Regions from separate parts of the Corynebacterium aurimucosum genome, predicted to be linked through region 3. Evidence: predicted binding sites of a transcription regulator. Region 3 holds the regulator's gene; each other region holds the start of a gene.
What was found. The regulator LexA, encoded in region 3, represses DNA repair genes until DNA is damaged. The targets are predictions, from matches to a motif close to CGAACANNTGTTCG.
Positions count from the first base shown of each region.

Region 1: CAURIM_RS02550 (error-prone DNA polymerase) is a predicted target of LexA. The motif match lies at 1,425-1,438, and genes of this name have one in related genera.
Region 2: CAURIM_RS08765 (SAV_6107 family HEPN domain-containing protein) is a predicted target of LexA. The motif match lies at 1,401-1,414, and genes of this name have one in related genera.

Region 1 covers NZ_CP047048.1:523,208-525,474, reverse strand. Annotated here, with positions in the region: gene CAURIM_RS02550 (error-prone DNA polymerase) at 1-1,406, opposite strand, end outside; gene CAURIM_RS02545 (MetQ/NlpA family ABC transporter substrate-binding protein) at 1,570-2,267, shown strand, end outside.
Region 2 covers NZ_CP047048.1:1,862,712-1,864,978, forward strand. Annotated here, with positions in the region: gene CAURIM_RS08755 (TetR/AcrR family transcriptional regulator) at 1-154, shown strand, start outside; gene CAURIM_RS08760 (DUF3040 domain-containing protein) at 266-673, opposite strand; gene CAURIM_RS08765 (SAV_6107 family HEPN domain-containing protein) at 827-1,270, opposite strand; gene CAURIM_RS08770 (GNAT family N-acetyltransferase) at 1,534-2,106, shown strand; gene CAURIM_RS08775 (polyprenyl synthetase family protein) at 2,150-2,267, shown strand, end outside.
Region 3 covers NZ_CP047048.1:1,650,470-1,652,736, reverse strand. Annotated here, with positions in the region: gene sugR (transcriptional regulator SugR) at 1-448, opposite strand, end outside; gene lexA (transcriptional repressor LexA) at 816-1,538, opposite strand.

The sequences.
Region 1 (2,267 bases), 1.1 Mb from region 3:
GAGCCCTGCGGGTAGCCCAACGCCCGGGCGGCATCCCGCAACGCACCTTTGCGGCGGTACGTAATCACGTTCGCCACCTGCGCCGCCCTCTCGCGGCCGTGCTTGGCATAGACGTACTGGATAACCTCCTCGCGCCGGCCCGATTCAATATCAATGTCGATATCCGGCGGGCCATCACGGTCCGGGGAGAGGAAGCGCTCAAAAAGTAGGCCCGCGGAAATCGGCTCCGCATTCGTAATCCCCAGCGCGAAGCACACCGCCGAATTCGCCGCCGACCCGCGTCCCTGACACAGGATGTTTTCCCGTTTACAAAAGTCCACCAGATCGCACACGATGAGGAAGTAGCCGGGAAATCCCAGCTGCTTGACCACACCCAGCTCATAGCGCATCTGCTCCCACGCCCTGCGCCGAATCTCCTCAGGGCGCGTGGCATAGCGAACTGCCGCGCGCTCGAAGGTGAGGTGCTCCAGCCAGGACATCTCGGTATGCCCTTCCGGCACGTCGAAGTCAGGCAGGTTCGGGGCCAGCGCCTCCCAGGTAAAACTGCATTCTTCGAGGACGCGAACGGTTTCCGCAATCAGCTCGGGGCGCTCAGGCAGCAGGCACGCCATCTGTTCCCCGGAGCGCAGCCAGGACGAGCCCATGGGGTGGGAGTTGGGGGAGGCGTCGGCAAGCGCGAGGCGTCTGGACAGGGCTTGTTTGGCCTCGGCCAAGCGCGCGCGATCCCGCGTGGCGGCAGCCGGGTGGGCAGTAGCGATGGCGCGTGGAACCGGCAAGGAGTCCAGCAGTAGGTGGTGGTCCGCGTCCTCTGGGAGCTGGGTACATGCGTACTCCAAAACCATGCTGTCTATTTTTATTCCATCGACCAGATGATCGAAATGTTCCGACCACTCCCAGCCCACCAGGAAGAGGCACTCATCCTGCAGCAGCGCACCAATCTCCGGCAGTGAAGGATAGGACACGACCCCCTTCTCCCCCGCCCCCATGTGGGCGCGGGCAATGAGCCGGGATAGACGCCGGTACCCCTCCGGTGTGCGCGCCAGGACAGTCAGCGGGGCCGGGTCGAGACTAAGCTCCGCACCAAAGACCGCGGGCAGACCCACCTTGGCGGCAGCCTCCGCAAACTTCATAAGGCCATAGAATCCATCCCGATCTACCAGCGCAATCCCCCGCAAGCCCAGCTCGACGGCGCGCGCCACAAGTCCCTCCGGCTCGGAGGCGCCATGCAGAAAGCTATAGGAACTTACCGCGTGCAGCTCCGCGAAAGGCACGGAAGAATGCCCTACTTTCGGCGCGTCCGTGGCCTGCGGCAGATGATCTACCGAGATCGGGACGGGGCCCGGGCGACCAGAGAGGATCCTCTCCACCCGGGACCACGGCAGCGCCTTGCCCCCATTAAACCTCATAGCCTCACACAGTAGATTCGAACACAGGTTCCCGTCAAGGTTGTCGTTGAACAATTCCCTGAATAGACAAAGCGGTTCAATCGTTGCTAGTTTTTCCTGCAGTGCAAACTCCTGCGGTGACACGACTTGCCGCACAAACCAAGAAGGGACACTAGAACCCACCATGAGCATCCGTCGCGTACTTGCCGCCACCTCGGCAGCCGTCATCGCTGCAACCGGCCTGGTTGCTTGCTCCTCCGATTCCTCGGACTCCGCTGAGTCCAAGGAATCCGGCGAGGCCATTACCAAGGACTCCACCATCACCATCGGCACCACTGACGCCAACATGGAAGAGTGGGCCGTATTCCAGGACCTGGCCAAAGAAGCCGGTTTCGACGTCAAGTTGGAGAACTTCGCCGACTACAACACCCCGAACCAGGCTCTGGACCAGGGCAAGCTGACGACGAACAAGTTCCAGCACCTGAAGTTCCTGGCTGAGTACAACAAGGGCAACGGCACCGACCTCGTGCCGCTGGCCGCCACCGAGATCTACCCGCTGGCCATCTACTGGAAGGACCACAAGGACCTCGCTGACATCGAGGGCCAGGAAGTCGCCATTCCGAACGACTCCACCAACCAGGGCCGCGCCATCGGCCTGCTGGTTCAGGAAGGCCTGGTCACTCTCAAGGAAGGTAGCCCGCTGACCCCCACCCCGCTGGACATCGATGAAAAGAAGTCCAAGGTCAAGGTCACCCCGGTGGATGCCGCCCAGACCCCGGCCGCGTATGGCGAGGGCAAGCCGGCTGTCATCAACAACTCCTTCCTCGAGCGCGCTGGCATTGACCCGCAGTCTGCCGTCGCTCAGGATGACCCGGACTCCAC
Region 2 (2,267 bases), 210 kb from region 3:
CATTTCGCTGCTCAACGCAGCCATCCTTCGGGCTTCGGAGCTAGCGGAGCGCTCTCCGGAGCAGCTCGATAGCGCGACACAGACTCTCTATGCAATGGCCGATGCCATTGTGCCCCACCCTCCTCCGCGGATGAGAGCAGACCAGGACAGATAAAACCGACTAAGAACAGCTAAGAGCAAAGCAGCCCTCCGCGAATTAACGCGGAGGGCTGCGGGGCGAGAGTACAGCTATCTATACAACGCCCATGAGCGCCTTATTTGGGGCCTAGCGTTCTTCAAAGCGACGGCGGAAATTGTCTTCCAGGCGGTTTCCAACGCCGCTGCCGCCCTTCTTGGATTGCTTGTTGTGCCCGCGCGCAGGGGCATGCGTGCCGACTGCAACCAGAGAATCTTCAGACTTTCCGCGCAGCATCCAGACACCGGAGCCGAACATAACGAGGAAGCCAAGGACGGAGAGGCTGACAAACCACAGAGATTGCTGAGCCAACGCGATACCGCCCACCATCATGCAGAGACCAACAACAATCAAGGCCACTCCGCGGAGGGTGATGGCACCCGAGTTTCCGCCGAAAGATGTTTCACCGGACACAGACGCGCCAAAATCAGGATCATTGGCCAGCAACGACTGTTCAATTTCACGCAGCGCTTGCTGTTCGTGCTCAGAAAGGGCCACAGCGTCCTCCGTAATGGGTTGGGGTTTAGGTAGTAATACTGGGAATGTGGGTTACTACCTCTATAACGTCAAGGATAGCGAGATAGTTCCCACAAAGACAGTCCATAATTTGGCCGCACTACCCCCTCACGGCCTATGACCCCGGCCCCAGTCTTAGGCCGCCATTACCCCGAAGCCCAGCTCGGACTCAGTCGCATCCACATAACGTGCGGCAAGCGCTAAGTACTGATAAACCGAATCCGGCTCAGGGACCGGATCTAGCCCAGAGGCCACACGTGAGCGCACACGGGAGTACTCCTTAAACTCCTCTGCCCACTGCGCATCAGCCAGGCCAATGAGAGCCACCTGCTCCCAGGCGGAAGTAGGCAAGCGCCGGCGGCGCGACACCGTGGACGCCGCCACGCGTGCCCCGGCTGCACGTAGCGAGGCGCGGTAAGCCATTTCCAATGCATCCGCAAAGCTTCCCTCCGCTGCGCTTCTCCGCGCATCCGCTAAGAGGTCTAGTGCTTGGTTCACAAAACGGTCTCGCTGCACCCGCTGCATAGCCTCACGGTTCCGGCTGCGGGCCGCCGCTGTTGCTGAGATTACCTGTGCCATGTCCTCTCCCCCTTGGGCTTCTTCCTCAGTTTGTCGATAAAGACTGTGCCGTTGATGCTGTTGATTGTCTGCTGTTGTTCGTTGTTGCGATTCACCTTAAAACCACCTTCCTACATCCACCTCCAATTTTAGATCACGTGTTCGAATTAAACAATGGTTTTAAAGCATCATTTCGAATGTTTTCGAACACGCACACCACGACGCTTGATGGAAGTTTCCCCGAGTGCTTTCACATACCGCGAGAATCTGTTGTTATTAGACATGTGAGTTACACGCTGCGCCGCTTAAGCCCCCAAGAGTTCGCCATTGCCCTCCCGCACTTGGTAGATATCTACATTGCAGCGATGGACTACAACCCCTCGGTGCGCGAGGGGTCCATCTCACGATGGCGCGCAGATCTCATACGCCCAGGGTTTTCCTGCGTTGTGGCCACCGATGAATATGGCATCGCCGGCTTTGCCTACGGCTTCCTAGGCACCCCCGATACCTGGTGGGATAAACAGCTCCGCCGTGCACTCGCCGCCTGCGGCGGCCCTACCCCAGAGCAAGAAGAGATTCTCCACAATTACTTCGAGCTGGCAGAAATCCACGTGCTCCCCGCGAAACAAGGCCACGGCCTGGGCCGCGCACTACTAGAAGCCTTAGCCTGGAATCTTCCCGCTCGCTATATTTTGCTCTCCACACCAGAAGTTCCTCATGAAGCCAACTCCGCCTTTGGGCTCTACCGCAAGATGGGCTTTGGCGATTTCCTGCGCGACCTCCATTACCCCGCTGATTCCCGCCCCTTCGCAATCCTGCAATCTACTGTGCCGCTCGCGCCAACCGACACCACTTAACCTGGCGCCTTAGCCCTGAACCTGCCCAGGTAAAGTGGCAAGCGTGACTACACCGCAGATACCTTCCTTGGACGAAATTCCCGCAGCCGTACGCGAGGAGCTCGCGCTTTTTCTAGACCGCCAGCGTGATGCCATCGCATCCATCGGCGCTCCGGTAACCA
Region 3 (2,267 bases):
GTACTGTACCGCCAAGGAGCTGGACTTCGGATACCCCGTTGCTGGCTAGCGAAAGGGCGATCGGCAGGCTGTTGGAGACGATGCTGAACTGACCTGCCGAATAGCGCTGGCCAATGAGATCAGCAAGCGCATTCGTCGTGGTGCCGGCGTCGAGGAAGATGCTGCCGCCATCGGGAAGCTGTTCCAGCGCAGCGCGCGCAATGGCCATCTTGGCGCCCGTGGCCGAGCGTTGACGGGTATCAAGGGTTAACTCCGCGGTTTGGAAGGATTGGGAGGCAACCGCACCGCCATGGACTCGGTGCACGACTCCTTCCCGATCCAAAACCGCGAGATCGCGGCGAATCGTCTCAGCGGTAACATCGAAGCGTTCAGAAAGTTCGGTGACATTGACACGGCCTTCGACGGCGGTCAATGAGGCAATTTGTCGGCGACGCTCTTCTGCGTACATAGTTCCTCCCGGTGAAGTCTGCCTGTGGTGGTCACTGCGCCCGCCGCGGAAAGGAAACGGGGCTGGGGCGTGTGAACGAAAAGAACAACGAATGTTGCGGCGATGCTTCTATTGTCCCACTGAAGGTGAAGAAAACGGAACGAAACAAAGAAAAACTCACATTGAGATTGCTGTCTTAGTGTAAAAATTCCGTCATAACCTGCACATATGTAAATGTGTGATGTCGGACGCTAAAGCGGTAGGAATCGGGCATGTACACACACAAGGGGGTAGAAAGACACAATCCCCCGGCCCTTTACGCCCGCACCGAGTGGACTGGCACTGCGGGGTGGGTAGGGCCCTGGGGATGGCTGCGAAGTGATGATTCCTAGAGCTTGCGGAAAACAGACACTACCTTGCCCATGATCTCAGCTTCGTCGCCCTTGATGGGGGAGTAGGCATTATTATGGGGGAGAAGCCAGACGCCGGAGGAGTCGCGGTGAAATTCCTTTACGGTGGCTTCTTCGCCGTCTAGGAGAGCGGCGACGAACTCGCCTTCCTCTGCGACGGATTGTGAGCGAATGATCACCCAATCGCCGTTGAGGATTCCGGCGTCCTGCATAGAATCGCCCACGACCTGTAGCATGTAAAGCTCGCCGCTGCCAAGGATTTCGCCCGGCATGGGGAAATAAGCGTCAACGTTTTCTTCGGCGGTAATTGGGGAACCTGCGGCAATGCGGCCGACAACAGGGATATAGTTCGGCGTCGCTGCGTCCTCGGGGATATCGGGGGTGGAAAGATCCGGAGACTTGTTTGCCTGGCTTGTCTTGCGGCCGGGCTTCTTCGAGTCTTCGGCACCGGGGAAGTGGCGGACATCAACGGCGCGCGGCTTGTTTGGATCGCGGCGCAGGAAGCCCTTCTCCTCAAGCTGCTTCAGCTGGTAGGCCACGGATGATGTGGACTGTAGGCCGGTGGCATCACCGATCTCACGAATGCTTGGCGGGTATCCGCGGAGCATTACGGCATCATGGATAACCTCCAGGATGCGGCGCTGGCGGGCGGACAGGGTGTCGAGGGAAGGGTGGTCGCTTCGCTTGGATTTGCGGGCCATTCTTTCTCCTAAAACTATTGCGATGTGCACATTCGTGGTTGAGGCTTTGGCGTGCCAGGCATGTATGGGACTGCCGGTGGTGCTTCCGCTTTCCTTTTTAGCACGACAGGAAAAAATGTTCGACTGGCGTCGCCGAGTTGTGGACAAATTTTCGAGACGGTGCTATAAATCGAACATACACGCTAAATCGCACGGTTGGTCGATGGTGATGTTCGAAAGTGTCTGCCTGGATTCTTATACTTCGGATATTGCGTCGATGGAGAAGGAAGAACTAGAAAGGAGCCGTCATGGCTATCGCTCTCAATAATGCCTCTGTACTGCGTAGGGATGTTCGTCGGAAGCCTCGCAATACGGCAGTGCTGGTCCCTCCGGCGGCAATTTGGGATCCTGTGCAGGGCCAGGTGCGAACCCATGAATTATCACCTACTTCTTCCCGTGGCTCGTCTGTTGTTCGAACGCTCTCTTCGGAGGGTAGAACACAGGGGCGCACGATCAGCTCGGCACCATCCTGTGTTTCTTCCCCGCGGAGTGTGTCGCGGAGCCGGCGTGGTGGGTCGAACGTAGGTAACTATGTTTTGGGCGCGGTCTTTGGCGCTGCAGTCTTTATTGGAACAGTGTGGGGTGGCCTCAGCATCGATAGTGAGGTTCCTAGTAACAATGGTGCTTCAGCTACCGCGGAGGCAGCTTCGCGCTAGAATTCCTTGGGCCGGGGAAGCAAGGCGCATCGGC